3 regions of the Nisaea sediminum genome follow, and region 1 is predicted to be linked to each of the others. Evidence: riboswitches for the same ligand, from Rfam matches in the RefSeq annotation. Region 1 holds a riboswitch; each other region holds the start of a gene.

Region 1 (10,047 bases):
GCGGCAGGAAGAGGATGGCTCCGAGCAGGGCCGCGCCGTAGGCGACGAGATAGTAATCCGCAAAGTCTCGGAACCATTCCGGGAGATGCACCAGCAGCAAGGCGCCGAGTATGGCGCCCAGTGGGGATTCCCGGCCGCCGATCACCGTCATCGCCAGCAGCAGGACCAGGATGTGGAAGGAGAGCACGTCGGGCGAGACGACGCCGACCGCATGGGCCTGCAAGGCACCGGCGAAACCTCCGAAAGCGGCGCTCGCCAGGAAAAAACGGAAGCGTATCGCGGCTCCGTCGATACCGAGGGCGGCCGCCGCGCTCGGTGCGGCGCGAAGGGTCTCGACCGCGAGGCCGCGCCTCCCCGCGGTGAGACGATGAGAGACCCAGAGCGAGACGGCAACGCAGGTCCAGACGAGGGCTGTCAGCGGCAGGCCGAAACCGATCTTTATGCTGGCGAGCGAGGCCGGAGGTACGCCGAAGAGGCCGTTGGCGCCGCCGGTCACTTCGGTCCAGTTGGTCGCCGCGAGCAGAGCGAGCTGCGCGATGCCGAGAGTCGCGAGGGCGAAATAGTGTGAGGCGAGGCGCAGCACCGGGATCGCGATCAGCGCGGCGAGCAGGACCGGCAGGGCGGTTCCGGCAATCAGGGTGAGCGGGAAGCCGAGACCGAGTTCGAGCGCGGTCAGGGCGGCCGCATAGGCACCAAGCCCGAAGAAGCAGCCCTGTGCGAGCGAGAGGGCGCCGAGCCGGCCGAAGACGAGCTGGTAGCCGATCGCCGCGATGGCATAGATCCCGGCCCGGGTCAGCACATCATGGCCGTAGCCTCCGGCGAAAGCGACGGCGTGGACCGCGAGCGCGGCGCCGCCGCCGAGGAGCAGCAGCGAGCGGCGCTCAGACACGGGCGCGGGCCCGTTCCGGCAGCAGTCCCTGGGGACGGAAGGCGAGCATAGCGAGGAGAACGCCGTAGAGCAGGGCTTCCGCGACGAGATAGGAGGTGACGGCGGCGACCAGGGTCTCGAAAAGGCCGATCAGCAACGCCCCGAGCACGGCGCCGTCGAGCCGTCCCCAGCCGCCGATGGTCACCGCGATATAGGCCTTCAGCATGAAAAGGCCGCCGTCGTTCGGGCTGACGAAGAACTGGTTCGAGAGCAGCAGCCCCGCCGCGCCGGCGAGCGCGACGGCCAGCGCGAAGGAGAGGGTGATCATTCGGGCCGGGCGGATGCCGATGGCGGCGGCCATTTCCGGGTCCTGCGCCACCGCCCGCATGCGTCGCCCGGTCTGCGTCCTGCCGAGAAAAAGGCCGGTGGCGGAGACCAGAAGGGCTGCGCTTCCCAGCACCGCGAATTGCTGCAGGGAGAGGGTGAGACCTCCGACGGTCGGGCTGTCGCCCGCGATCAGCGGCGGGCCGACGCGCGGCGCGGCGCCGAAGACGGCATTGGCGAGATGCTGCAGCACCAGGCCGATGGCGATGGTGCTGATGAAGACGGCGACCTGCGGCCGGTGACGGAGCGGGAAATAGGCGAGATGCGCGAAGCCGACTCCGAACCCGCCCATCAGGAGCATGACCAGAGGCAGCAGCAGGAGACCGGGGAAACCTGCTGCCTCGCCGACCAGGGGCGCGAGGGCAATCGCTGTGAAGCCGCCCGCCATCACCAGCTCGCCCTGGGCAAAGTTCACTGCGCCAACCGCGTTTATGACGATGACGAAGCCAAGCGCGATCAGGGCGTAGGCCGCGCCGAGGGCGAGGCCGTTCAGCAGGATCTGCGCGAGGGCGAGTGACGTCATCCAGGAAGTCTCGGCTCTTTAATTGGTGCGGTCGACATTCTCGTACCGGCTCGCGATCGCCGGAACGCGGCTCTTGCCATCGTAGCAGACCACCACCGCGTCATGCGCCATGTTGCCCTTGCCGTCGGACTTGTAGGTCATGGCAAGCCCGTCGAAGCTGTTGGCGGCGAGCCAGTCGCGCACTTCATCCGCGCTTTTCGCCCCTGCAGCCCTTGCGGCGACCAGCATGGCGGCACCGTCATATTGCGCCAGCGCGAACGCGTCGGGCTCGATCCCGAAGCGCTTGCGGTATTCGGCGGTGAAGTCGGCGACCGGGCCGACCGGCTCGGAGATCGGCGAGGAGGCGCTTTCGGCGCAGACGTCTTTCAGTTGCGCGGGCTCCAGCAGCGCGGCCGTGGTCGGCTGGTGCATCGCGGAGCCGGCGACCACGGGGAACATGTTCCCGCTTTCGCGCGCCTGCCGGATGACGAGAGCGGTGGAACCCGAATGGAGATGCAGCAGAAGAATGTCGGGTTCGGCCGCCTGCATCCGGGTCAGCGCCGGCAGCATGTCCTTCACCGAGATATCGATGGCTTCCTCGAACACCAGCGGTGCTCCGAGACCAGCGAGGATTTCCTTCAGGTGTGCCGCGCCGCTCTGGCCGTAGGCGGTGGTTTGATAGAGCAGGGCGGGGCGCCTGGCGCCGAGTTTCTCGACCGCATATCGCGCCTGCGCGACCTTCACCACACTGTCGCCCGGAAAGAAGCGGAAGACGTTCGGGCTGCCGAGCTCTGTGATCCTGGCGGTACCGGAGACGGTGAGCAGCGGCACGCCGGCCCGGTCGGCCACCGGGATCATCGCCAGCATCTGCGTCCCGAGCATGGAGGAAACCGCCGCGCTCGGCTCGTCTGCAAGCGCGCGGCGGAGGGCGGTGACCGCGCCTTCGGGCGTGGTTCCGGTATCGGTCACCTCGGTTTCCAGGCCTTCCGCGGCGCCCAGCGTATCGATGGCCATCACCGCGCCGTTGCGCTGCGAAGTCCCCTCGAGCGAGAGAAACCCTGTGATCGGCACGAGCACAGGCACGGTCTCGGCGCGGGCCGAGCCTGCGGTTGCGAGGATGGCGGCGAGGGCGATGGCGGTCTTCTTCAGGAACATTCCCGGCACTCCAATCGATCCGTTCACGCGAACGGCTTGCATCACGGCCAGGGAGAGGAAAAGCGACGAGTGGGCCCGGAGATCGGGTCCGGTGACGTCTCCCTGCGCCGGCATGACCCGGATCAGGTTCGATGGGTATCCTCTCAGTTCCGGAACGGTCTCCGGAACACCCCAGCATCACTTCCGCCCAACCTGCGGACCGGCCCGGAGTTTGTCAAGGAACACCCTGCAGGATACTGGCAGCCCGAAATTTTTTGAGGCTTTATCACGTTGATTTGCAAAGAAAGAGGGTGAATTTTCCGAAAGTTGAAAGAGAAATTTCTTTCGAGTTCGCCATAATTTGTTAACCTTAGATGCGCGGAAAAATTGAGGAGATTGTTGGAAGAGCTCACGAAAGGTGAGTGCATATGTCTTTGTGTGTCACCAGGTTGCTGTTCGTTGAATTGCTGCGGGACTATCGTCCCCGCTTTCCGGCGAAATGCCCGCGCTGGCTCGACAGAAGACTGATCCGGCTTTCCCTGATCCTGGCTTTTGGCCTCTACGGTTTGCATACCAGCTTTTTCGGACTTGGGCCGGTTTCCTCCCGCCTCACCTACCAGCTTGTGAACCAGCTGACATCTCCGTTCCATGACACGTCCGAGCGTGAGAGCGTGCCTTTGGTACTCGTCGATGACGAGGATCTCGACCGGCACGGTTGGCTCTGGCCGATTTCCTACGGAAATCATGCGCGCATTCTGGATGAAATACTGAATTACGGTCCGCGAGCCGTCTTCGTCGATTTTTTCTTCATCGACCGGCGCGAGGATCCGTCGCTTGAGAGCCTCGTGGCGGTTCTCCGGCGCTACGCGGCCGAGAAGGTTCCGGTCTATGTACCGGTTCTGAAGTGGAAGAAGCAGCGGGAGGAGCTGCGCAATCTCACGATCGGGGTTTCGACGCGGCTCGACCCGTCGCCGTTGGGAGAGCTCGCCTATGACCTCCGCGACGGGCACCTGTTATCGCCTGCTTTCAGCCTCTATAGGGATGCCTGTCTTGTCGGCGATTGCGGAGCGAACGCGGACGCCTTTCTCGCGCTCGATGACGGTTTTCGGGAATCGATGCAGATCGAATGGGGGCTGGTGCCTTCGCAGAAGAACGAATTTCTAAAAGGTTGCACATACTCGGCGGCGGAGCAGAGCCAGGGGGATGTTCTGCAAGCCGCCATGGGCAAACTGATCATGTTCGGGGAACGGCCCGACGAGATATGTCCCTACATGCCGCTGATATCCGTAACGAACCTGCTTCGTGACGGTTTTTCGGCGGAAGCGAGCAAGGAAACTGCCGTCGGGCTGGAGGACCGCATCGTCGGCAGGGATGTGATCTACAGCCAGGCTCTTTTCGGGGTTTCGGTTTTTGTCGATCCGCCGGTCAATCCGCCGGTTTCCTCGGGGTACCGCCACGCGATGGCTCTGGAGAACTTGCGTCTCCACGGTAACGACTATCTGAGGATGCGGCTCGATCTGACTCTGCCGTTCCTGCCCGAGCCTCTGCGTTCCCTAACGGTCGATACCGACTTTGTCGACCATTTGGCATTCGTTCTGCTGGCGACCGTTCATGCTTTTGCGTCATTTGCGGAAGGACGTTTTCTGAAACGCGAAGATCGGCCGCTGCGCCGCCGCTTCGTGCTTTTTTGCACCACCAATGGCTTCTACTTGAGCGTCTTCATTCTGATTGCGATCGCGCAGGTTTTCTGGCTGCGCCTTACCCCGGCCAATCTGTTCGGGCTTTACGGTCTGATCGCGGCCGCCCGTGGTCTCACGGGATCTTATTACCTGAAACGACTGGAAGATTTTCTGTTCCGGGCGACGGTGTTTCCCGCCGTGCATCCGGCCGGTCGCCAATTATCCGGAGAAACATTATGAAGCACTTCATATTCGCTCGCATGGCCGCGGGGATCGTGGCCGCTACATTCCTTGCTTCCGGCGCGGTTGCCGCGGGCAAGCTGACGCATGTTTCCAAAGTCATTCCGAAGGAACTCAATCTCTTCGATCCCCAGACGCAGGAACCGGTCAAATCCGTTCTTCGCGTCAAGCTCGAAGGCAAGCATATCGCTATCGAGGGTACGGTCGGGGACGGTGCCGGCTATGTGATTCAGATCCCCGGCGAGGGAAAATTCCTGATCTACGCGGAGGATGTCGAGACCAATCTCGATGAGGAGTTCCAGGAGAATTGCCGCACCAAGGTTACCTCTGCTTCGGCGGCCGCGAGCGGCACCGGGCGTGGTTTCGGCGCGGGATGTACGAAGTAATGAGGGGCGCGATCCTGGCATGCGCCATCCTGATCGGCACGGCCGCTTCGGCCCTGTCGGCGGAAAAGGAGATCTGGACCGACGAGAATACCGGCGACCGGTGGGTCAAGGTCGAGAAGAACGGCAAGGAAAGCTGGGAGCTTCTCGATCAGGAGCTGCCGGAAGACCGGCTGATCCGGGTCTATGGCGAGATGTTCAGCCATGTGAATCTCGATCCCGCGGCGCTGAAGAAAATGCGTGCGGCGGACGAGATCGACGCGCTGAAGAGCGGGAACGTGATCATCCCCGCACCCGCAACCGAACGATTTCTCGGCAAGCTGCTTGGTGCCTGCCTCGAGCGGCTGGAGGCGGACCTGCCGCGCGTGGCGGTCACCTTCAAGATCGCGCACCGGCCGAAGGACAAGAGCGGTGCGCTCGTGCTCGAAGCGCGCAAGAGCGGACTGATCCTGATCGATCCCCGCCTCTTTGCGCGGGTCAAGGACCCGGAGCACATCCTGTTCTTCATCGCGCACGAATACGCGCATGTGGTGATGCAGCATAACGAAGATCCGATAAAGGACGTCGAGCAGCGGATCGCCAAGGTGGATAACGGCGGATTCCTCAGTTCCGTCGGAAGCAATTTATTCTCCGGCCTCAAGAACGCGAGTGCGGTGCTCAGCATCGGCATGGAAGGGGACCGGATGAAGAATGCGGCGCTTCGGTTCCAGGAAGATCAGGCCGACATGCTGGGTGCGGATATCCTGCGGAGTTGCGGCTACGGTGCAAAAGACGTGACTGGCGCACTCGATACCGTCTCCGCTTGGGAGACCAAGGGCATCTCCTTCATGGCGGTGCGCCGTTCGATGGAGAACGCCGATCAGCGGATCGCGGCTTCGCAGACGGCGGACGAACAGAATGCCGAGACCAGCAAGGAAGGCGGAGCGTCCTTTGCCAGTTTCTTCTCCGGCCTCGGCGGTTCCGACAGCAAGCAGGAGAGCGGGCAGGAGTCCTACGGCTTCGGCGGCGCGATGAAGGACAGCGTGCTGTCGATCAAGGAGGAGACCGAGCACACGCACCGTTCGGGGCAGGCGCGCGGTCAGTTCATGGCGAACTATTTCGCCGTGCACTACAAGCGGGGCGCCGCAAAGTTCGGGGTCAAGCAGGGTAAGGGTCCGAAGGCCGATGCCGAGCTCTACCGGAATTTCATGGCGAGCGTCGAGGCCAAGACATTGCTCAAGACCTACGCGAAGAAATAGGCGCGGGGCGCCGCCGTCAATTCGGTGGCGCTGTTCCGCTCCGGAAAGACAGCCCGCGTCACCGAGACGCTTTCGGGATCGTGTGTCCTCCGCCTATCATGCCGGCCAAATAAACGGATGAGGCGGAGGAGGCCCAAATGTCGAAACTGAAACTCGCTGTCATTCCCGGGGACGGGATCGGCTGGGAAGTGATCCCGGAAGGCATCAAGGTCCTGGAGGCGGCGGGCGCCAAGTTCGGCATCGAGTACGAGTTCACCGAGTTCGACTGGAGCTGCGAGCGCTACCACAAGACCGGCAAGATGATGCCGGACGACGGCATCGAGCAGCTCAAGGCGTTCGACTCGATTTTCCTCGGCGCCGTCGGCTTTCCGGGCGTGCCGGACCATGTCTCGCTCTGGGGCCTGCTCATCCCGATCCGCCGGGAGATGGAGCAGTATGTGAACCTGCGGCCGATCCGCATGCTGAAGGGCATGACCTGCCCGCTCGCGAACCGGACGCCGGAGGACATCGATTTCTACGTCGTCAGGGAGAACAACGAGGGCGAATATTCCGCCATCGGCGGCCGGCTCTTCGAGGGCACGGAGCGGGAGATGGCGATGCAGGAAAGCGTCTTCACCCGCCTCGGCACCGACCGTGTCATGCGCTATGCCTTCGAGCTTTGCCGCCGGACCGGCAAGCAGAAGGTGACCTCGGCGACCAAGTCCAACGGCATCATCCACACCATGCCCTACTGGGACGAGCGCTTCGCCGCGATCTCGAAGGAATATCCGGAGCTAAAGACGGACCAGTATCACATCGATATTCTGACAGCGAATTTCGTCCTGCATCCGGACTGGTTCGACGTCGTGGTCGGCTCCAATCTGTTCGGCGACATCCTCTCCGATCTCGGCCCGGCGGTGGCCGGATCGATCGCCATCGCGCCCTCGGCCAATATCAATCCGGAGAAGAAATACCCCTCCATGTTCGAGCCGGTGCACGGCTCGGCCCCGGATATCGCCGGCAAGGGCATCGCCAATCCGATCGGGCAGATCTGGTCCGGCGCCATGCTGCTGGAGCATCACGGTCATCAGGACGCGGCCGACGCGATCGTTGCGGCCTGCGAGGCGGTGATTTCGGGCGGCGGGCCGAAGACGCCGGATCTCGGCGGCCAGGCCTCGACCAAGGATCTCGGCGACGCCATCGCCGCGGCGGTCTGAGGCGCGGACGATGCAGAACCCCGTCTATTTCGAGGACCTGGAAATCGGCCAGGTCCTCGGCTCCCAGCGCAAGACGATGACCGAAGCCGAGATCATCGAGTTCGCTTGGCAGTACGACCCGCAGCCGTTCCACATCAGCGTGCCGGACGCCGAGGAGAGCCATTTCGGCGGCGTGATCTCGAGTGGCTTCCAGACTCTTGCCGTCAGCTTCCGGCTCGCCTGGCAGGCGAACGGGCTGCAGGCGACCAATCTCGGGGCCGGGACCATCGACCATCTGCACTGGCTGAAGCCGGTGCGGCCGGGCGATACATTGCGCGTCGAGATGGAGGTGCTGGAAAAGCGGGAGTCCCGCTCCAAGCCGGACCGCGGTTTCGTGCGCTTCAAATACACCACCTACAACCAGCACGACGAGGCGGTCATGACGATGGAATGCCCGCAGATTGTCGGGCGAAGAGACAATGCGAACGGCCAATGTCTGTAAATCTGCTCATTTGAACGCGCTGTGAGCTCGCTTTTCGCGGGGGATAAAAAAAATCCGAGCCGTTCGAAAATTTTTGCGCTTGTCTAAAATTTGGCCCGAAATTTCGGGCAATTTTGACTATTCAATAAGTTACATAGATTTCTTCGATCAAGAGCCTGCGCAGAGCTGGTTCTCTGTAATAACTGAGTCGAGCTCTGTAATCATTCAGCAATAAATCAGACTATTTACCGTAACAACGCGTCGTTACAAAATACTCGCTTGAGAGGTCTTGACGCTTCCTATCAAGCAGCGGGGTCAGAGAGCAGATCTAATGGTTTGCTTGCCCTTGCTCTGCCTCTTTCCCCGCACCCCTTTTACTAGATAAGGAGTGCCAAATGTCTAATATCGTCAGTCACAATGTGCAACAAAAATTGAACGAGCAGGAGCGTTCTCCGCCAAAGCCGCGTAGCTGGAAAGCTTGGCTTGATACTGTTCTGGAATGGAATCGCATAAAGCTTAAGCTCGGTTTTGGAATCGAGCGGAGCTAGTGGACTGAAGAAGCCATCAGGTAAAGATGCTCTATGATCGAAAGTGAACGGGTCAGCAGCCCTGGAAACGACCAATACCCCAGTGACCGGGGCTGTTGACCAATTTCCGGATTAATTCGCGATCAGACATGGACGTCATGCGCTTGCCGGAGCACCAAATATCTTCGGCTTAGTCAAACCTGAGAGCATCTCCCTGCGGCCTGTGCAGAGGCGAGGGAGCCTCATCTTGAGATGACGCTCTTAAGACGCTTCGGTTTCAAATTGTGGGCTTTCGGTAACCTCCGAGTCCCGAAATTGTCATCGACCTGCGGCGTACTGGTCAAACCTTCTGAGTAACGTCTCGGCCCTCGGGAAGGGGCCGTATGTCACATACTCAGAACCAGCCAGCCATTCAGGTCCGGAACGTCTCCAAGACTTTCGGGAACGGACGCCGCGCACTCGTGGACGTGTCTATCGAGATCGGCGCCGGAGAGATGGTGGCGCTGATTGGCGCCTCCGGTTCCGGCAAATCCACGCTGATCCGCCACATCGCCGGTCTCGTCGTCGCCAACAGGGGCGAGGAGGGCGGTGCGATATCGGTGCTGGGCGAGCCGGTTCAGACCAATGGCAAACTTTCCCGCGACGTCGGTCATGTGCGCCGCCGGCTCGGCGTCATCTTCCAGCAGTTCAATCTGGTGCCGCGCCTGACCGTGCTGACCAATGTGCTCGCCGGCCGCCTTGGGCGGATGCCGAAATGGCGGGGCACGCTGATGCAGTTCTCCCATCCGGAAAAGCAGCGCGCGATGCAGGCGCTCTGCCGGGTCGGGATCGAGATCACTGCGCGGCAGCGTGCCGCGACGCTCTCGGGCGGGCAGCAGCAGCGCGCGGCCATCGCCCGCTGTCTGGTGCAGGAATCCGAAGCGATTCTCGCCGACGAGCCGATCGCCTCGCTCGACCCGGCCTCCGCCCGGCGGGTGATGGAGACCCTCTCCGACATCAATCGCAGCGAGGGGACCGCAGTCCTCGTCTCCCTGCACCAGGTCGAATATGCCCGGCGCTACTGCAAGCGCACCATCGCGATGCGCGACGGGCGGGTGGTGTTCGACGGCCCGTCGCACGACCTGACCACCGACTTTCTCCGCGAGATCTACGGCGAGGCGAGCGAGGAACTCATCCTCCCCGATGCCGAGGATTTCGCGGCGGCCCATGAGCAGGCGGAACAGCGGCTCGTCGCTTCCGCCTGAGATATGCCCCCAGCAGCCAAGAGGAGCTGATCCGATGACCATCATGACCCGCCTGACCGCCGCCGCGGTGCTGGCAACCGGCCTCGCGACGAGCGCCGTTCCGGCCCTCGCCGACCGGGAAAATCCGAAAGAGATCAATTTCGGCATCATCGCCACCGAAAACAGCTCCGCCCAGCGCGAGAAATGGGGGCC
Region 2 (10,047 bases), on a different contig from region 1:
ACATGATCGTCCGCATCCTCGACGAGGCGAAACCCGGGCAGCTCGCGTCCCTGCGCGAGGTCGGTTTCGCCTCCTTCTCCGGAACCAATGCCGAAGCCCTTGTCGAACGTGCCGAGCGCGAGGCCGGCGTGATCCTGCGCGGCCTCTTCGGCATGAGCGAACTGCAGGCCCTCTTCGCCGCCCAGCCCGCCGGCCTGCCGCGCCTGGAGCGCGCCAAACCCGGTGGCCATCCGGTTTCTTCCGAAGGCCGGGCACGCGTCTGCGATCCTGAAACGGGCGCAGAGCTTCCTGTCGGAGAAATGGGCGCCCTCCAATTCAGGGGACCGAGCCAGTTCGTCGGCTATTTCGAGGATCCGGACGCGACGGCCGCCGCCGTCTCCGAAGACGGCTGGTTCTCCGCCGGCGATGCCGGCGTGATGGAGCCGGACGGCCGATTTCACTTCAAGGGCCGCATGGGCGACACCATGCGCCTCGGCGGTTTCCTCGTCAGCCCGCGCGAGATCGAGGGCGTGCTCGAGGACCATGCGGATGTCGCGAGCGCCCAGGTCGTCGGCGTGCAGGCGAGCGACGGCCCGGTCGCGGTCGCCTTCGTCATCGCGGCGACCGGCCGGACGGCAGATCCCGAGGCACTGCGCGCGCATTGCGTGGCGCAGCTCGCGAAATACAAGGTGCCGCGGCTCGTCCTTCCGGTCACCGAATTCGCGACCGTGACCGGCCCGAACGGAACCAAGGTGCAAAAGCAGAAATTGCGGGAAATGGCGGAAGCGGCGCTCAAAGGCGCCTGACAGGCCGGATATTGGCGACCCCGGCAGGACTCGAACCTGCAACCGTCGGATTAGAAGTCCGGTGCTCTATCCAGTTGAGCTACGGGGCCGCGAAACTCTGAAAAATCAGTGGGTCCAGGTGCCCCAGGTGGCGAAGCGGTCGGCGGCGAAATTGTCGGCATAGCCTTTCGGCTTCAGCTTGCGCTTGTGCTCGCCCTGGATGATGTAGTCGAGCCCGTGCTTCTTGGCGTAGGCGACCGCCTCTTCCTTGGTCTCGAAGGTCAGACGGATCTGGTTCTTGGTGTCGCCGCTGCTGACCCAGCCCATGAGGGGTTCCGGACGCCGCGCGGTCTCGAGTTCAGGCTCCAGCACCCAGCGCTTCGTCTTGGCCCGCCCCGACTGCATGGCGGTCTTGCTCGGCCGGTAAATCCGCACGGTCATGGCATTCTCTCTCCTCGTCCCCGAGATGCCTCCGGACCTTCTCGGTGCCCGGAAGTCACAGCTTCGGTTCCGTATCGCTCAAAGGCAGGCGGAGGTCAATGCGGCTGACGTTCAGCCGGGCGTGCGGACGATCTTCGGTCCGAGATTCGAGATCACGTCCCGTGCATCGTAAGCGTCCGTGCCCTCGGCTTTCAGCTCGGGACCGCCGATCACGATCTCCGCGACGGCCTCGTACCGGGTCACAGGTATGCTGTCCGACGGACCGGCGAACATGCTCTGACGGAAAAAGTATCCGCCATGATGGCCGTAATAGCCGAATGATCCGAAACCGAACGGATAGAAATCATGGTGAATATAGCGCTCGTTCTTGTCGAGATCCCGCGCCACGACGACGAAATGGCTTCGTCCCTTTTCAAGGGTCAACTCGGCCGCACGGTATAGCAGATAGGTCTCGACGGTTTCCCTGTCCGTCACCGAGTTGCCGCTGAAGCTGACCCGGTATCTGTCCTGCTCGATTACACTGTCTTTGAAGCCGAAGCGCTCGGATGCCGGAGCATAAGGGGTCGGTGTCGAACAGGCCCCCAGCATCGCGGCGAGGACGAAGCCCCCGAGCAGTTGGGTCATTCGCCGTGCCGGCAGATCTGTTCTCATGACAGGCACCTCCCGAATGCGGAGCTTTCCGGACAGAATAAGACGACAATAGGTCTCATTCTCAATTTCTGCCATCCACACGGGTCGCCGGAGCGCGAACAGCCTCACAAAGTGATGATGGTCGGGGTGGACGGATTCGAACCGCCGACCCTCTGCTCCCAAAGCAGATGCGCTACCAGACTGCGCTACACCCCGACATGGCTCAAAAGCGCGGAATTCCTAACTTCTCCGTCAATCCCGCGCAACAGTTCATTTCCGCGCTCCCGAAATTGTCCCCGAGACAACAACGTTCGGCGGCTGCGGACGTGACAGAACGGCAAGCGGCCACTGTCAATTCGCCTCCGCTCATTCTAAAACCGTGCGGAGCCGGATGCAGGCGGAACGAGTTCAGGCCGCCCCTTACCGCCGCCCAAGCAATCGCCGACGTCCGTGACGGAGAACAAGCGTGTTCATCAACATCGTGAATATCGGGAACCGCTTCAATCTCTACCGCAACCTCTATCAGCTTCTCTATGCGAGCCTCACGGACCTCGGCCATCAGGTCCGGGTCTCGGACAACGCCATCGAGGCCGGCGCCCTCAATCTCATCGCGCCGCCGATGGCCTTCCGCCTGAAGGAACTGACGGACGCCATGATCAAGGGCGGCGTTCGCTATGCCGTGCTCGGTGTCGAGCTGTTCGACGGCTTTTCCCATCTGACGCAGCCGGGCCAGGATCAGACGGATGAGGAATTCAGGCGCTTTGTCGGCAATGCCGCCGCCGTCCTCTGTCTCTTTCGCCAGGACGTTCCTCTCTACGCACCATTGACGGAGCGCGCCCATTATCTGCGTTACGGCTTTCATCCGGCTGTCTCGGAGATTCCCTCTCTGAAGGAGCGACCGATCGACGTCTTCTTCTTCGGCGACACATCCGCCTATCCGGACCGGAAGCGGGTCCTCGAAACGCTTTCGGCACGGGGCCTCAAGGTCGTGACCACTGAAAACGCCGGTGCGTCCAATGCACCCGACGACCTGGTCCGCAATTCCCGCGCCGCGCTGGCAAAGGTGAACCTGAACCTCGCGCATGGACGGCACGCGAGCCCGCAGCGCGTCGTCTATCTCGCCAACAACGCCATCATGCCGCTGTCGGACGCGACGGAGGATCCCGACGGTTATCTGGAGGCTGCAAGAGTCTTCCCGGATCGCGACGCCCTGATCGAAGGCTGCCTCGAGGCATGCGGCGCCGGCAGATGGATCGAAGACGGCAGCGAAGCCTATGATATCGCGGCGCGCCATCCGATGACTGTGCTGCTGGCGGAGGCCCTCGAAAAGCTACACTGATCGGGACCGGATCAGCGCGCGGGCTCCAGCGTGGCGTGCTCGACGCGATCCCCTTCCCTCAGACCGAGCCGCGCCACGGTTCCGGCGACGACTTCGAGAACCGCCTTCACCCGCAGCCGCGAGGATATGACGTCGGTCGAATGCGGAACGGCCCGCTCCGCAATATGAAGAATGGTTCCGTCACGGTCGAGGAACAGCATGTCGAGGCTGACATAGGTGTTCTTCATCCACATCGAAACCTTGGCCTTTCCGGGATAGATGAAGAGCATGCCGGCATCATCCGCCAGTTCCTTGCGGAACATCAGGCCGCGCGCCCGCGCCTCCGGCGTATCCGCGACCTCGACAGAAAAAACATGCTCCTGTCCGCCGCTCAGGATCACCAGTCGCGACGTGCCGTCCGTCGCGTTCGCCGGTCCCGCCGCTCCAAGCGCGATCAATCCGAGCAGGATGACGCGAAGAAACTTTCGGAAGCTGCTCGTGGGGTGCTGTTTCATCGTTTCGTCCAGATGTCAGGCAAGAAGTTTCTAGGCGGTCAGGGAAGCGAGCGCGGCACGGAAACCGTCGCCCGGCGGTCCGCGACGCAGCGAGAGCGCCACGATGTGGGTTTGCCAGGGCAGCGGCATCGGTGGAGAGACCATGGACCAGCTCTCATCGAAGGGATATTCCGCGAGCCGCACCACATCCCCCGATGTGCTCTTCTCCAGCGCATTCACGCAATAGAACTGCCCGTTCGATTTCGCCACCCGCTCCACGGTGCGGATATAGTCTGTAACGACGGATACCGGCATCTCCATGAAACTGCGGATGTTCGCCGCCAGATCCACGTATCCCTCCGGCACCCGTTCCGCCAGCGCGGCCGGAAGCAGGAGATAATCCGCACGCTCGAGAGCTGCCGCCATATCGTCCCGGGCGCTCCCAGCGCCAAGTATCGCCGCCCCCGGCTCCGCCTGGCTGAGATAGTAGCGCTGCACCGCATTCACTTCCGGAAGATCCAGAAGGATGCATTGCAGATCCGGGATAAGCTTCCGCAGCTTCGCGGCGAGCGATCCGTACCCCGCGCCGATCTCAAGATAGACCGGGCGAGCCGCGCTGCCCCCCGTCCCGAAGTCGAAGAGTTTCTTCAATTGCACCGCGAAGAAGACCTGACTGATGTCGTTCCAGTCCGCCTTCATATCCCGGCCATCGATCGGAACAGCCGGTGGGTTTCCGATGCTGCATTCCGACAGGAACGCGACCTCCTCCCAACTCAGAAGTCCCGTGACTTTCGCCATGAAATCGGCAATCCGGATCTGCACCGCCCGTCCGTCGAAGCGCCAGGTCTTCGCCTCTTCGAGCACCGCGTAGGACGGCAGCATCTCCCGTTTCCCGCGTCCGTTCCCGGTATGGAAACTGTCGTCGAAACGGTAGCTCACGCCCATCTGCCGGAACCTCGGCCAGAGCGCCTCGGTCCGGATCAACCTGTCGAAATCCGGGCGGAAGATATCCCAGTGCGCGCCGCGCGCACTTCGTTCGCCGATCTGTTTCGCCGCTTCGAAATCCTTCAGCATTTCTCGAAGCACCGGCTGATCCGGGAGATGCGAGGTCGGAGCGATCAGGATGGTCTGGTCCGAATTCATACGTTCTTGCTCAATTCAGATCGGGGAACACAGGCGGACGCATGACCTTGCAGGCGGCCTTCCAGCTAGCGCAAGAACCATCAGTCGGGATGCCTGACAAGACGCGCCAGGTCGATCACTTCGGAGCGGACGGCTCCTTCGTTCGGCCGGTCGGCCAGGGTCGCGAACCAATGTTCCGGCGGGTTGCGGCCGCGGCTGTGGTTCCAGAACAGCTCCCGCAGAATACTCTCTCCCGCCGGACCGATTTCGATGTCCCGCGGATCATGGCCGTTGAGTGTCGCCCATATGCCGGTCCAGCAGCGCGCCACGGCCCAGGGATTGTAGCCCCCTCCTCCAACCACCAGAACCCGGGGTGCGAGCTTGGTGAGGCGGGAAACCGCTTCCCAGAGCGCGTTGTTCGACAGCTCCAGCTTGCTCTGCGGATCGTCCGCAAGCGCGTCGCATCCGCTCTGGATCACAACCGCCTCCGGAGCGAATGCCTCGACGACGGGAACCACGCCTTCCTCGATCAGATAGCGGAACTCGGTATCGTTCAGGCCTTTCAGCGCCGGGAAGTTCCGCGCCATGCCGCCGGCGCGGTCCACGGCAGAACCGGTACGCGGCCAGCGGTCGTCCTCGTGGATCGAGACGGTCAGCACCCGGTCCTCGTCATGGAAGGCATCCTGCACACCGTCGCCGTGATGGGCATCGAGGTCGATATAGGCGATGCGGCCGAGCCCGCCGTCGAGCATCGCCAGAATGCCGAGCACCGGATCGTTGAAGAAACAGAAGCCGAACGCCATGTCCCGGCGCCCGTGATGGGTCCCGCCGGCGAGAGAATGTATGGTCCCGCGTTCGACCGACGCGAGGGTCCGGCCGGCCAGCAGCGAGGCGCCGGCGGCCGTCGCCGGTCTGCTGAAGATCTCCGGAAAGACCGGGTTTCCGGCACGGCCGATATTGTACTTCTCCTTGACCTCGTCGCTGACCCGCCCGTCCCGCTCGGCCGCCATGATTGCGGCAATGTAATCGGGCGCATGGAAGCGTGAAAGTTCCTCCGGAGAGGCGACAGGGCTGTCGATGAAGAGATCGTCCGATAGCAGATCCAGTGCGCGCGCGAGATCCATGACCGGCGTCACGCGCTGGATGGATAGCGGATGCTTCACGCCGTAGCGCGAACGCCGGTAGATCTCGCTCCCGATCATGACCGGCCGCTGCGGAAACGCAGGCGGGATCAAGGCTCCGGGCTGAGGCCCTTTATCGGCGGTCAACAGGCTCATGCCATCCTGCCGATGACCGGTTTCTGTGGTGCAGCCTGCCCATCCTCCCCGGGGAACAGGAATTCGGGCAGATCATATGCCTTCAGGCTGTCCCAGTGTTGCGCGACATCCTCCGTGAAGAGGTCGCGCACGATGCCGGAGACGAGTCGAGGCACCGCGAATTTCATCGCATTGATCGAGGAGCCCGACGGCCCGAAACTGAGCGTCGCGCCGAAGGTGAAGAGCCGCACATGCCGCAGCCATCCGGCAGTTCCAGGTTCGCGCTCCTGAAACGCATATGTGGGATCGAGATAGGGGTAGCGTCCCAGTCTCGGGTTCTCCTCCCCTGCCGGCGGCTGAAACCGGTCGCGCCAGAGGGCGGCATGCGCCGCTATGTCCGAGAATTCGGGAACGGCCGCAAGATCGATATCGAAACCGGTCCCGACGATCAGGAAGTCAGCTTCAAGTTTCCGCTTCGGAGTGACGATTTCAACCCGTCCGTCCCGCACATCGCAGGAAAGCCAGGGCGCCCCCGTCAAGAGCTCGAACGCGTCGTGCCGCGCCGTGCGCTCCCAGGTCTCCTTCGGAAAGGCCTCGCGGAGGGTCAGCAGATGGTTCATGAATCGCCAACGCCAGGGGTCGTCGAGCTCGGCGAAATGGCCGAGAAATCCGGGGAACGACAGCCACTTGAACGGCTGAACCCTCTGCAGTTCCTCACGCCGGCAGCAGACCGTCACGCGAGCCGCCCCAGCCTCCAACGCCGTCGCCGCATTGTCGAACGCGGACGCGCCGGCACCGAGCACCGCGACGCGCCGTCCTTTCAAGGACTCGAAATCGATGTCCTCAGAGGCATGCGCCCAGTATTTCCGGTCCAGCGCGGCAATCTCGGGCGGCGTCCACCATTTGCCGGGGCTTTCGATACCGGTCGCGATGACGACCTTGCGCGCAAAGACGGTCTCGCGGGCCCCGGATCCGGTTTCGACAAGATCCACCGAGATCAGGTCTCCGGACACCAGCGGCGAGATCCGTTCCGCCGAAACGCCGTTTTCGATGCGGATCTCGAGCACGCGCCTGAGCCAGAGGAGATAGGCGGCCCAGTCCTCTTTCCAGATCTTGTTCAGTTCCACCCAACGCACCTCTCCGTGCTGCGCCACGAACCACGCGCGAAAGGTCAGGGATGGAATATCGAGGTCCGGACCGTTGACCTGCTTCGGCGATCGCAGCGTCGGCATGCGGGCGTAGGTCATCCACGGCCCCTCGCGCCCCTCCGGCGCACGATCGACGATGCGCACGCGTTCGATCCGCGCCCGCTTCAGCGCGTGGGCAATGGCGAGGCCGCCCTGTCCGCCGCCGATGACAAGCACGTCGAGCGCCGTGTGCCCGTCGGGTCCGGTCCGCTCAGGGATCCAGTTCGCGTCGGGATAGGAAATGCACCCGAGATCGTCGCGGACCCGCGCTTCAAGCGCTTCAAGTCCGATGGGCGGTCCGGCGTCGCTCACATGATCCCCGCAGAAATATGTTTCCCGGCCTTCTAGGTAGCGCGCTTCGGCGCCGTCATCCAGAGGAGCGGTATCGTCCGCTTGCCTTCACCGCGAAGCTCGCCCATTATCTGCCGCGTTCAGGGGAGCCGCGTCGGCGGCTGAGAGGTTCCGGAGGGAACGACCCTTAACCTGATCCGGGTAATGCCGGCGGAGGGAGAGCCAGATGATTGACGGCACACGGCCGCGCACTTCACCGACAAAACGTCCTGACATGTGCGCAGAGTGCCGATGATGCGCACGCTCGTGATCTTCGCCGGATTGCTCGCGCTCTGGCAGAGCGTCGTCAGCCTCAGCGGCGCACCACCCTACATTCTGCCGGGGCCCGCGCCGGTCGCGGACGCGCTCTGGCAGCGCTCGGACCTCATTCTCGGGCATGCCGGGACGACCTTGGCAGAAATCCTTCTCGGCCTCGGTCTCGGTACGGTTTTCGGTGCGGCGGCGGCCCTGATGTTGAGCTGGTCGGCGCGCGTCAGACCCTGGTTGCTGCCGGTGCTCGTGATCAGCCAGGCCGTGCCGGTCTTCGCCCTGGCGCCGGTCCTCGTCCTCTGGCTTGGCTACGGCATGGCCTCGAAGGTCGCGATGGCGGCACTGATCATCTTCTTTCCGGTGACAGCCGCCATGTTCGACGGGCTGCGGCGCACCGACCCGCTTTTCATCGACTGCGCCCGAACGCTCGGTGCCGGACGGCTTGATCTCCTGCTGCATGTCCGCCTGCCCGCCGCGCTGCCCGCCTTCGCGTCCGGATTGCGTGTGGCGACCGCCGTCGCGCCGATCGGCGCCATCGTCGGCGAATGGGTGGGCTCCAGTTCCGGGCTCGGCTACCTGATGCTGCATGCCAATGCCCGTCTGCAGATCGACCTGATGTTCGCCGCTCTCTTCACCCTCTCGATCCTGGCGGTCTCGCTCTATTACGGGATCGATTTCCTGCTCAGGGCCGCGATGCCCTGGCAAGCCGGCGAAGCCCGGCCCACTACCGCTACCGGAGGATTTTGAATGTTCATCCGCACCGCCGCCTTGCTGCTGGCTCTCGTCACGCTCGGCACAGGCCCGGCCAGTGCCGCCGAAAAGCTGACCGTCCTGCTCGACTGGTTCGTCAATCCGGACCACGGACCGCTGATCGTCGCCGAGAAAAAGGGTTTCTTTGCCGCAGAAGGTCTGGAGGTCGAACTGATCGCGCCAGCCGATCCGAACGATCCGCCGAAACTGGTTGCCGCGAAGAAGGCCGAGATTGCCGTCTCCTACCAGCCGCAGCTGCACATCCAGGCCGCGGAAGGCCTGCCACTGGTGCGCTTCGGAACCCTGGTCGCGACACCGCTCAACACGCTGGTCGCGCTCGAGAGCGGTCCGATCAAGTCGATCGCGGACCTGAAGGGCCGCAAGGTCGGCTTCTCCGTCGGTGGCTTCGAGGATGCGCTGCTCGGCGCCATGCTGAAGAAGCACGGCCTCGCGCTCTCCGATGTCGAGCTGATCAACGTGAACTTCTCGCTCTCGCCCTCGATCATCTCGGGCCAGGTCGACGCCGTGATCGGCGCCTTCCGGAATTTCGAGCTGAACCAGATGGATATCGTCGGGAAGCCCGGCCGGGCCTTCTTCGTCGAGGAGGAAGGCGTGCCGCCCTACGACGAGCTGATCTATATCGCCCACAGGGAAAATCTCGGCGATCCGCGGCTGAAGAAGTTCCTGTCCGCCGTCGAGCGGGCGACCCAGTATCTGGTCAACCATCCGAACGACGCCTGGACGGCCTTCATCGACGGACGCAAGGAGCTGGACGACGAGCTGAACAAGCGGGCCTGGCGCGATACCCTGCCCCGTTTCGCGCTCCGCCCGGCGGCGCTCGATACCGGCCGCTACGAGCGCTTCGCCGCCTTCATGCGCGAATCGGGATTGATCAGCAAGACACCCGACGTCGCGAGCTACGCGACGGAACTGAAGTGACCTGCGTGCTCCCGCGCCCTGCCTGAGCAGGGCGCGGGAGCAGGCCGTCATTCGGCAGCGGCCTGCGCTTGCCGTTCGCTGTCGACGAAATCCATATAGAGCTTGCGGGCACGCTCGAAGACCCGTCCCGGAGCCATCTCCTTCTCCTCGTACCGCGTGACGGCCTGGATCTTCCCGAAATTTCCACAGACGATCATCTCGTCCGCATTCGCGAGATCCTCAGGAGAAAGGACCGCCTCCTCGACCGGGATGCCGTCCTTTTTCAGCAAGCCAATCAGGCGCTTGCGCGTAATGCCGGCAAGAAAGGTCCCATTCGCGGCAGGGGTCTTCGCCACCCCGTCCTTCACGATCCAGATATTCGCCGTGGAGAATTCCGCGACATTGCCGTCCGGATCGAGCATCACCGGCAAATCGAAGCCGCGCTCGCGCGCCTCCTTCAGGGCCCGCTGACCGTTTGGATAGAGACAGCCTGCCTTGGCGTTTGTCGGCGCCTGATCGGTCGCGCAGCGCCGGAAACTGGAGAGGCAGGCACTGCCTGCGACCGGA
Region 3 (10,047 bases), on a different contig from region 1:
ATGGACAGTCCCGGCTACGATCCGGCGTCGATCACCGGACAGGTCGCGAGTGGCAGCAACGTCGTCGCCTTCACCACCGGGCGCGGCTCCTGCTACGGCTGCAAGCCGGCTCCCTCGATGAAGCTCGCCACCAACTCCGCCATGTACGAGCGGATGTCCGAGGACATGGACATCAATTGCGGCCCGGTCATGGACCAGGGCGTCTCGATCGAGGAGATGGGCACGCAGATCTTCGAACAGGTGCTCCGCGTCGCCTCTGGCGAGAAGACCAAGAGCGAGCGGCTCGGCATCGGCGATCACGAATTCATCCCCTGGCAGATCGGGGCGGTGATGTGAGTATCGGGAAGATCCGGTCGTGAATGATTTCGAGGAGAGCTATCTCGGTCAGCTTCGCAAACTGATCGGAAACCGGCTCGTCCTGATGCCGGGCGCGCGCTGTGTGATCGAGGATGCGGACGGCCGCGTTCTTCTGCAGCTGCGCGGAGACATGAATGTCTGGGGGCTGCCCGCGGGCTTCTGCGAGGCGGGGGAAAGCGCGCTCACGACCTTGGTGCGGGAAGTCGCCGAGGAGACCGGTCTGACCGTACTCGATCCGGTGCCTTGGGGACATTCCTCCGATCCGGAGACCAACTTTCTGACCTACCCGAACGGCGACCGGATCCAGGGCTTTGGACTGGATTTCGTCGCCCGTCGCTGGGAAGGCACGCCGACTGCCGATGGCGAGGAGACGCTGGCGCTTGACTGGTTTGCGCTGGACGATCTGCCCGAGATGCTTCCCTCCCACCAGGTGACGCTTGAGTATTTCGCACGTTACCGGGAAACCGGCGTCTTTCAGCTATTTTGAGGGCGTCTCATGTCCTTTGAAGCCTTTCTTGGCGAATTGCGTTCCGATGCGGACGAGTGGGCGAAGGTCGCGCCACCGCCGGGTGCCGTCGATTGCGAGGTGACCATCACCAGTCTCGACGGCGAGGAGGCGCTCGGCGGGCTGCCGGAACATCCTCCGCATGTCTATCGTGATCGGCAGGAGGAAATGGGGCTCGCCCGTGTCGTGCTGTTCCAGCCGGACGCACCGGAAGCGGATGCGGAGTTTCTGCTCCGGGCGAAGGAGGCGCTCGCGGCGTCGCCCGACGGTCTGGTCGAGGATTGCGTGCGCGCCTTTGCGACGCTCGGCCCGGGGGAGGATCCGAAGCGTCTCGCCGATCTGTCCGGGGCCGGGATCGACGGGCTTCGCCTCTGCATGTTGCGCGGGCGCCTGACCTGTCCCTGGGACGAACTTGACCGCCACGTCCGCCACACCCACGACCTGACCGGCTGGAACCGCGAGATCTCCCTCGACGGTTCCGACCTGCACGACCTGGAACAGATGATGCGCGACTGGCCGGGCCAGACGATCCTCTCCGACTGTGGAGGTTTCCGATTTTCCCGCAGCCTGACCCAGCCCGGATTCCGGGCGCTCCGCCGCCTGATCGACCGGGGCCGTGTCTGGGTCAAGCTCGCACGCCCGTATGCAATCTCGAAGATCGGGGTGGCGGCGGATGCGGAGGTCCGGGCGCTGGCCCGGGCCCTCGCCGACTGGGCGCCGGAACGGATGCTCTGGGGCAGCGGCTGGCCGCATCTTGATCGGGAGCACGAAGCCGGCGGTGATGAGGACGGCCAGGATGCCTCCGATCGGACGATGCTCGAATTGCTGGCCGAATGGGCGCCCTCGAAGGGCGTGCGCACGCGCATCCTGCTGCGCAATCCGGAAGAACTGTACGGCTTCGCGACCTGGCCCGTGGCGCCGGACGACTAGCCGCGCATTGACAAGCCGTCCCTTCGCCTCCCATCATCGCCTCATCACCCGGGGGGTCCCGACAAGGGGCTGAGATATTGCTGGCTCTCCCGAGCAGCGCAGTGACCCGACGAACCTGATCCAGTTCATACTGGCGTAGGGACGGTGCGCGCTTCGGAGCACTTCTGAACGAGTGCAGGCGGACAGGGACAGCCCCTCGAAACACCCGAAGCCATAGCCCCTCACTCCGCGAACTGGGTCTCCAACGCCCACGCGAGCTGAGGAGGCTCCGAGCCGATGAATGCCATCCACCCGAAAGTGACCACCGGTGCGCTGCCCGCGTCCCGCAAGATCCACGTGCCCGGCACGCTCCACCCGGAGATCCGCGTGCCGATGCGCGAGATCGCTCTGCACCCGAGCGCCGGCGAGCGGCCGGTGATCGTCTATGACGCCTCGGGTCCCTACAGCGATCCCGCGGCAGAGATCGATATCTCGAAAGGCCTCCCCCGGCTCCGCGAAGACTGGGTCGCGGCGCGCGGCGATACTGAGTGCTACGCGGGGCGGCGCGTGCAGGCGATGGATAACGGTTTCGCCGAGGGTGCGCGGCTGACGCCGGAATTCCCGGTGCGCCATGAACCGCGCCGGGCGACAGGCGACCGGGCGGTGACCCAGATCGCCTATGCCCGCGCGGGGATCGTCACGCCGGAAATGGAGTTCGTCGCCATCCGGGAGAATCTTGGCCGTGCCGCAGCCAAGGAAGCCTTGGAGCGCGACAGAGAAAGCTTCGGCGCCGAAATCCCGGATTTCGTCACGCCCGAGTTCGTGCGCGACGAGGTGGCGCGCGGGCGGGCGATCATCCCCGCCAACATCAACCACCCGGAGAGCGAACCGATGGCGATCGGCCGCAATTTTCTGGTGAAGATCAACGCCAATATCGGCAATTCCGCCGTCACCTCCTCCATGGAGGAGGAGGTCGAGAAGATGGTCTGGGCGACGCGCTGGGGCGCCGACACGGTGATGGACCTCTCGACCGGGCGGAACATCCACAATATCCGCGACTGGATCATCCGGAACTCCGCCGTCCCGATCGGCACCGTCCCGCTCTACCAGGCTCTGGAGAAGGCCGGCGGCATCGCCGAGGAGCTGACCTGGGAGCTCTACCGAGACACGCTGATCGAGCAGGCGGAGCAGGGCGTCGACTATTTCACCATCCATGCGGGCCTGCGCCTGCATCACGTGCCGCTCACCGTCGATCGGGTCACCGGCATCGTCAGCCGCGGTGGCTCGATCATGGCGAAATGGTGTCTGCATCATCACCGCGAGAGCTTCCTCTACGAGCATTTCGAGGAGATCTGCGACATCTGCCGCGCCTATGACGTCTCCTTTTCCCTCGGCGACGGGCTGCGCCCCGGCTCGATCGCGGACGCCAACGACGCCGCCCAGTTCGCCGAGCTGGAGACCCTCGGAGAGCTGACCAAGATCGCCTGGGCGAAGGATTGCCAGGTGATGATCGAGGGCCCGGGCCATGTCCCGATGCACAAGATCCGGGAGAACATGACCAAGCAGCTCGCGGTCTGCGGCGAGGCGCCGTTCTACACCCTCGGCCCGCTCACGACCGACATCGCGCCCGGCTACGACCACATCACCTCCGGCATCGGCGCGGCGATGATCGGCTGGTTCGGCACGGCAATGCTCTGCTACGTGACGCCGAAGGAGCATCTCGGCCTGCCCGACCGGGACGACGTGAAGACCGGCGTCATCACCTACAAGATCGCCGCACATGCGGCTGACCTCGCCAAGGGCCATCCGGCGGCGAGGAGGCGGGACGATGCGCTCAGCCGTGCCCGTTTCGAATTCCGCTGGGAGGACCAGTTCAACCTCTCGCTCGACCCGGAGACGGCGCGCGGCTTCCATGACCAGACCCTGCCCAAGGAGGCGCACAAGCTTGCGCATTTCTGCTCCATGTGCGGGCCGAAATTCTGCTCCATGCGGATCAGCCACGAGATCCGGGGCGAGGCGCAGAAGGAAGGCATGGCGGCGATGGCGGAGAAATACCGCGCCGGCGGCGATCTCTATATGCGTACGCGCGAATAGGGGGCGCCGGCGGCCGTTCGCCGCTTGGTAAGATAAAATTTACCTTAAAGATTTTATGCTGCGCGCAACCCCCGCGTGACGGGGGAGTCTTTGTCCGGTGGAGAGGGTTTGCAATGCTGTCCGGCTTGAGTGTGCGTAGCAAGGTGACCGCGGTCACCATTCTTCTTGTCATCGTCGCGATGCTGGCGACGGCGTTTTCCTCGATCTTCCTCATCAGCTCCTATGTCCAGGAACAGGCTGCCCGCGCGCAGGGTCAGAACCTGAACACGGCCGCGCTGCTGCTGGAAAAGACCTATGGGCAGCTGAAGGTCGCGCGGAAAGCGGACGGGCTCTCGCTTTCCTGGGAAGGCTCCATTCCGGCCTTCGAGACCCATGACGCGATCGACACTGTCGGCCTCGCGACCGGCGAGACGGCGACGATCTTCGCCTGGGACGAGGAAAGCGGGGACTTCTGGCGCCGGACCACGAACATCAAGAAGGATGACGGCAGCCGCGCGATCGGCACCCCGCTTGGCAAGACGGGGCGCGTCTTCCCCATCGTCACCAAGGGCGAGACCTATCGCGGCGTCGCCACCATTCTCGGCAAGGATTATTTCACCCTTTACCAGCCGATCTTCTCCACGACCGAGACATCGAAGGTGATCGGCATCCTCTATGTCGGCGTCGGCAAGCAGGCGATCGCAGCGATCGAGCAGGAGCTGACCATCAGCCTGCTGACCCTGATGGTCGTCGTCGCGCTGGTGACCGCCGGCCTCGCCTTCGTCGTCATCGGCGCCATCATGAAGCCGTTCCCAGTGCTCCGCGAGATCATCCAGCGCTTCTCGGCCAACGAGATGGACCGGGACGTGCCTTATCTCGAGCGCCGCGACGATGTGGGCGATCTCGCCAAGGCCGTCGAGACCTTCAAGGCCGCGACCCTCGAACGCCGCCGCATCGCGCAGGAGAGCGCGGATGCGCTTGAAAAGGCGAGCGATGACCGCAGGCAGATGCGCATCCGCACCGCCGACGAGTTCGAAGGCACGGTCGCACGCACGGTCGAGCAGGTTGCGGACGCGCTCCGCGCCTTCAGCGGCTCGGCGGACGGCATGGCGGCTTCCGCCGACGACGCGAAAGCCAAGTCGTCCGTGGTGGTGTCGGACAGCGACAGCGCCGCCCGCAATATCCAGACGGTGGCGTCCGCGACCGAGGAGCTGACCGCCTCGATCTCGGAGATCGGCCGTCAGGTCTCGCAGGCCTCCGATGTCGCCTCCGGCGCTGTCCGGCAGGCGGCCGACACCAACGGCAAGGTCCAGGGCCTCGCCGAGGCGGCGCAGAAGATCGGCGAGGTCGTCGGCCTGATCACCGAAATCGCGGAGCAGACCAACCTTCTGGCGCTGAACGCGACCATCGAGGCCGCCCGGGCGGGCGAGGCCGGCAAGGGCTTCGCCGTCGTCGCCTCCGAGGTGAAGAACCTCGCCAACCAGACCGCGAAGGCGACGGAGGAGATCTCCGCGCAGATCCAGGGCATCCAGTCCTCGACCAGCGAGTCCGCCGACGCGATCGCGGCGATCACCCAGACCATCGAGCAGGTCGACCAGATCGCCAGCGCGATCGCCGCGGCGGTGGAGCAACAGAGCGCCGCGACGCAGGAGATCGCCCGCAATGTCGAGGAAGCCTCCGCCGGCACCGCCCGGGTCTCCTCGACCATCTCCGAGGTCTCGCAGTCGGTCCACCAGACCGGCGACGCCGCCTCGAAGATCCGCGACGAGACCCGGCGTCTGACAGGCGATGCGGATCGCCTGAAGGAAGAGATCCGCCAGTTCCTCACGAGCATCCGCGACTAGGCACGCCGGCTCACCTGTCCGCCCTCTCCTCGCAAGGGGAGAGGGCCTCTCTTTCCGCTATTTCGGATCGTGATCCGCGTAGACGACGAGCCGCCAGAGTATGTCGCCGAGCGCCTCGTCGTGCTGGTGGTGGTTCTGCGGCGGCAGCGGGTCGCCCTCGTTCGAGGCCACCTCCCTGCGGCAGCCTTCGCAGCGGTAGATCCCGGAAAAAGGCGCCGTGTCCGCCGGCCGGTGCAGGAAGTCGAACGCGTCTTCGTCGGTTTTCACGAGATACCGATCGTCCTTGTAGAGTGCCATCGCGGCCTCCTTTCGCCATCGGATTGCATCATGGTTCAACCGATGGGCGTGCAGGTCAAGCGATGCGTCGCGTCTGTGGGCCGGCCGCGCGAAGATGTTTGCGCTGCAGCAAGAATTGCGCGCTGCCACGACCCCTAAGCCCATGTCCCGCCTTGGAAAACCCCAGCCGTTTTGCCTCTTTTGTCGTTATCGGATAAGTTATGTCGATAAAACGATAAACAGGAGAGGTTTGGACCATGACGCTGCTCACCAAAGCGGAAGAGATATCCGACATCGCCTTCGGATTTATGGGGTCGAAGGCGCTTTTCGCTGCGCTGCATCATGGCATTTTCACCGCCCTGAAGGACGGCCCGCTCTCCGTCGAGGAGATCGGCGAGGCGACCGGACTCCACCCGGACCGGGTCCAGACCCTGCTGACAGCGCTCGCCGCGCTCGATGTCGTCTCCTCAGAGGACGGCCGTTTCGCCAATTCGCCGGCGGCAGAGGCGTTCCTGGTGAAGGGGGCGAAGTACGATTTCGGCGACTATCTCCGCCTTCAGGTCGACCGGCAGATGTACGGGCTGCTCGACCAGATCGAGGACGCGATCGCCAACAACCTGCCCGACGACGCGACCAGCTCCTACGCCCAGTGGTTTTCCGATCCGGAGCAGGCGAAGCTCTATTCGAGGAGCCAGCATGCGGGCTCCCTCGGTCCGGCGCGCGGGCTCGCAAAGCAGATCGATCTCTCGCAGGCTAAGAAGCTGCTCGATGTCGGCGGCGGCACCGGTGCCTTCGCCATCACGCTCTGCAAGGCCTTTCCGGACCTGACGGCCACCATCGTCGACTTTCCCAACGTCGCCGATCTCGGCGAGCAGTATATCGAGAAGGCCGGGCTCACCGACCGCATCAAGTACATCCGCGGTAATGCGCTCCGCACCGACTGGCCGGAGGGGCAGGACGCGATCCTGATGTCCTATCTCTTCTCCGGCGTGCCCGGCGACGAGCATGAGAACCTGCTGAAGGGCGCCTGGAACAAGCTGGTCCCCGGCGGTCGCCTGCTGATCCACGATTTCATCGTCACCGCCGACCGCACCGGCCCGAAGCTCGCGGCGCTCTGGCAGCTCCAGCACACCGCCTTCACGCCGGAGGCACGGTCGCTCGACGACGCGTGGCTGCAGGAGGAACTGGAGGCGACCGGTTTCACGCATGTGAAGGTCGAGCCGATGATCCCGGGCATGACCATGCTCGCGGAGGCGGTGAAGCCGCGGTAACTTCGGCGTGAGTGTCGCCGGAGCCCGGGAATATTCAGCTCCGTCTTTCGTAAGTGCTGTGCCTCTTCCGATGAGGGAAGGGGGCAAACCAAGCATGATACGGAGATGAGAGCTGATGGGAATTTCACGAAGGGATGTCCTCGCCGGAGCCGCGGCAGGTGCCGTGATCGGTGCGGCCGGCGCACCCGGGCGCGTATTCGCGGCCGGGACCGAAGCGGTGGCGCGAGAGGACCGGGTCCTCGTCTGCAACGAGGATTCCAACACGTTGACCGTGATCGACCCGGCCCGCAACGCGGTCGCCGGGACGGTCAACCTCACCAGCTTCGACGAGGATCCGCGTCCGCCCTTCCGCTTCGCGACCGGGGGGACGATCCCGACCCATGCCGCGATGGTCACCAAGCCGCTCTATCACGGCGCGATCAATATCCATGGCGGCGCCCCTTCGCCGGACCAGACCATGGCCGCGGTCACCGGACGCGGGACCAGCAACATCTACCTTATCGACGTGAAGGCAATGGCGGCGATCGGCAACGGGCCCAATCCGCAGGCCGGAGAGACCACGCTGGCGACCCGGCTGACCAGCGGAGTGCTGGTCGGGCGCGAGCCGCACGAGCCGACCTGGAGCCGCAACGGCAAGGAGATCTGGGTGGCGCTGCGCGGCGAGAGCCGGATCGCGATTGTCGATACCGAACTCGCCAGACGGGAATCCGCCGGCGAGAACGTCCGCGCCGTGCGCGGCTACGTGCCGACCATCCTCGGTCCGGCCCAGGTCTGGTTCTCGAAGGACGGGAGCATCGCCTTCGTGATCTCCCAGAAGGTCCCGATGATCGAGGTCTTCGATACCGGGATCGGCGCCGACGGCTTCAGCAATCCGAAGAGCCGTGCATTGCTCGATATCCGGGAGCAGGATCCGTTCGGTTTCACGCCGTTCCAGAAAGTGTCGCCGGACGGGCAGGAGATGTGGTTCTCGCACAAGATCGGCGACGGGCTCTCGGCGCGCGGTTTCGAGAACGGTCACGCGCTGCTCGACCATGTGCCGCTTGGCGAGAAAGCGCGGCCGAACCACGTGGAGTTCGTTGAAAACGCCAAAGGCAAGGTGATCTACGCCAGCCTCGGGCGGATCGACGATGACGGTCCGGGCGGTGTCGCCTCCAGCCGCATCGCCATCATCGACCGGAGCGCGCCGGCGGGACGCCGGTCCGTGGCCGGCCATTTCTTCAGCCATGGCCGGGAGTCGCACGGGCTCTGGACCAATCCGGACCATACGCTGCTCTATGTCGCGCACGAGCAGGACGAGCTGCCGGGCACACCACACGCGGGGCAGACCGTCTGCTCCGCCTTCGATGTGAGCGATCCCTTCGCGCCCCGCTTCGTCGCCCAGATCCCACTCGGTCATCTCGACCTGCCGTCGGGCAAGCTGCGCAACAAGAAGAGCATCAACCTGGTCTATTTCCGGCCGGGTTCGCCGATGCATTCGGGGTAAATGCAATGACAGTCTTCCGGAACGGGGAGCGGCTGAGGCCGCTTCCCCGGGCGCCCCGCCGTCTCTGGCGCGTCGCCGCCGTCCTTGCGGTTTTTCTTGCCGCCTTCCTGCTGGTCTCGGGAATGCTGGTCCCGCGACCGGGTCATGCCACGGAGCCCGCTATGTATGGGGCCGCCGACGGGCAAGTACCGGCCGCCCGGCCGCCGCATGCTCACGGCGGGCACGGCCATGACGGTACCGCGGCGCATGCCATGCCGATGCCCGGGCCCGATGCGCCGCCCTTCGAGCGGGAGATGGCCCGCGACATGGAGCGGATGATGCGGGAGATGCACGCCCCCGGCTACAGTGGCAACCGGGATATCGATTTCCTCGCCATGATGATCCCGCACCATCAGGGCGCCATCGACATGGCCCGGCTCGCACTGATCTACGGCAGCGATCCCCTGACCCGCACGCTGGCGCAGGAAATCATCGCCTCGCAGCAGGCCGAGATCGAGGCCATGCGGGGCCGGCTCGAGGCCCTGCGAAAAGGCGGGGCGGCGGGTGGCGGGGAATACCCGGCGCTCAGCGGAACGCGCGGGGGAGGGGTGTCGCGCCAGTGATCCGGGGCGCGGGATCCGGTGCGCCTCCCTCGTTCTCCGGCTGTGGCCGGACGAGTAATGCGGGCACAGGTACGCATAGCTGCCTTTATGGCGCTAAACACATTCGAATACATGAATGTAATATGGCCCGACGAAGCGTTCCTTCGCTCGTAGCAAAGAAAAAAGACGGGAGGACCGAGAATGAGAGTCATGTTTCTAGCCGCGCTGTTCGCCTTGCTGGCCGCGGCGCCCCAGCAGCTGCTCGCCGCCGAGCTGGAAGTGAAGATCAACGCCCAGACGCCGAGCGTCACGGTGCCGACGAAGGACGGCCCTGTGGAGGTCATGCGCAACCAGGACCCGGAGGCGACGATCGATCCTGCCTATGCGAAGACCTCGCGCAAATGTCCGCCGTTCTGCATCCAGCCCATGCAGGTCGCCCCGGGCGTGACGACGGTGGGCGAGGTCGAGCTGCTCGAATTCGCCAAGACCGGCGGCAAGCTGATCGACGGCCGCACCGTCGAATGGCATGTCGACGGTACGATCCCCGGCGCGATCAACATGCCCTACACCCAGATGGCCGACCGCCTGGACGAGATCGGCTGTGTGAAGAACGCGGACGGGAAATGGAACTGCGAGAACGCGGAGACGGTCCTGCTGTTCTGCAACGGCCCCTGGTGCGGCCAGTCCCCGATGGCGATCAAGGCGATGCTCCGGGAAGGCTATCCGGCAGAGAAGATCCTCTATTACC

Evidence for each region. A riboswitch is a leader RNA that binds a small molecule or an ion and turns the genes downstream of it on or off. The one in region 1 is predicted to bind thiamine pyrophosphate.
Region 2: it holds a riboswitch for thiamine pyrophosphate, as region 1 does, so the genes downstream of both, IG122_RS04415 (ABC transporter permease) here and IG122_RS00645 (ABC transporter substrate-binding protein) in region 1, are expected to answer to the same signal.
Region 3: it holds a riboswitch for thiamine pyrophosphate, as region 1 does, so the genes downstream of both, thiC (phosphomethylpyrimidine synthase ThiC) here and IG122_RS00645 (ABC transporter substrate-binding protein) in region 1, are expected to answer to the same signal.

The regions. Positions count from the first base shown of each region.
Region 1 covers NZ_JACZCQ010000001.1:133,055-143,101, forward strand. Annotated here, with positions in the region: gene IG122_RS00635 (branched-chain amino acid ABC transporter ATP-binding protein/permease) at 1-889, opposite strand, end outside; gene IG122_RS00640 (branched-chain amino acid ABC transporter permease) at 882-1,775, opposite strand; gene IG122_RS00645 (ABC transporter substrate-binding protein) at 1,794-2,909, opposite strand; TPP riboswitch at 2,991-3,093, opposite strand; gene IG122_RS00650 (CHASE2 domain-containing protein) at 3,317-4,807, shown strand; gene IG122_RS00655 (hypothetical protein) at 4,804-5,193, shown strand; gene IG122_RS00660 (M48 family metalloprotease) at 5,193-6,428, shown strand; gene IG122_RS00665 (tartrate dehydrogenase) at 6,566-7,624, shown strand; gene IG122_RS00670 (MaoC family dehydratase) at 7,635-8,105, shown strand; gene phnC (phosphonate ABC transporter ATP-binding protein) at 8,995-9,855, shown strand; gene phnD (phosphonate ABC transporter substrate-binding protein) at 9,890-10,047, shown strand, end outside.
Region 2 covers NZ_JACZCQ010000002.1:186,340-196,386, forward strand. Annotated here, with positions in the region: gene IG122_RS04365 (AMP-binding protein) at 1-785, shown strand, start outside; tRNA gene IG122_RS04370 (tRNA-Arg) at 798-874, opposite strand; gene IG122_RS04375 (ETC complex I subunit) at 891-1,205, opposite strand; gene IG122_RS04380 (CC0125/CC1285 family lipoprotein) at 1,317-1,856, opposite strand; tRNA gene IG122_RS04385 (tRNA-Pro) at 1,975-2,051, opposite strand; gene IG122_RS04390 (CgeB family protein) at 2,302-3,174, shown strand; gene IG122_RS04395 (DUF192 domain-containing protein) at 3,186-3,668, opposite strand; gene IG122_RS04400 (putative sugar O-methyltransferase) at 3,699-4,790, opposite strand; gene IG122_RS04405 (acetoin utilization protein AcuC) at 4,871-5,971, opposite strand; gene IG122_RS04410 (NAD(P)/FAD-dependent oxidoreductase) at 6,043-7,524, opposite strand; TPP riboswitch at 7,636-7,739, shown strand; gene IG122_RS04415 (ABC transporter permease) at 7,795-8,559, shown strand; gene IG122_RS04420 (ABC transporter substrate-binding protein) at 8,560-9,501, shown strand; gene IG122_RS04425 (branched-chain amino acid aminotransferase) at 9,549-10,047, opposite strand, start outside.
Region 3 covers NZ_JACZCQ010000008.1:104,938-114,984, forward strand. Annotated here, with positions in the region: gene IG122_RS17815 (UxaA family hydrolase) at 1-336, shown strand, start outside; gene IG122_RS17820 (NUDIX domain-containing protein) at 356-844, shown strand; gene IG122_RS17825 (amidohydrolase family protein) at 854-1,792, shown strand; TPP riboswitch at 1,832-1,952, shown strand; gene thiC (phosphomethylpyrimidine synthase ThiC) at 2,069-3,865, shown strand; gene IG122_RS17835 (methyl-accepting chemotaxis protein) at 3,979-5,688, shown strand; gene IG122_RS17840 (hypothetical protein) at 5,746-5,985, opposite strand; gene IG122_RS17845 (methyltransferase) at 6,222-7,235, shown strand; gene IG122_RS17850 (YncE family protein) at 7,351-8,718, shown strand; gene IG122_RS17855 (DUF305 domain-containing protein) at 8,724-9,320, shown strand; gene IG122_RS17860 (rhodanese-like domain-containing protein) at 9,501-10,047, shown strand, end outside.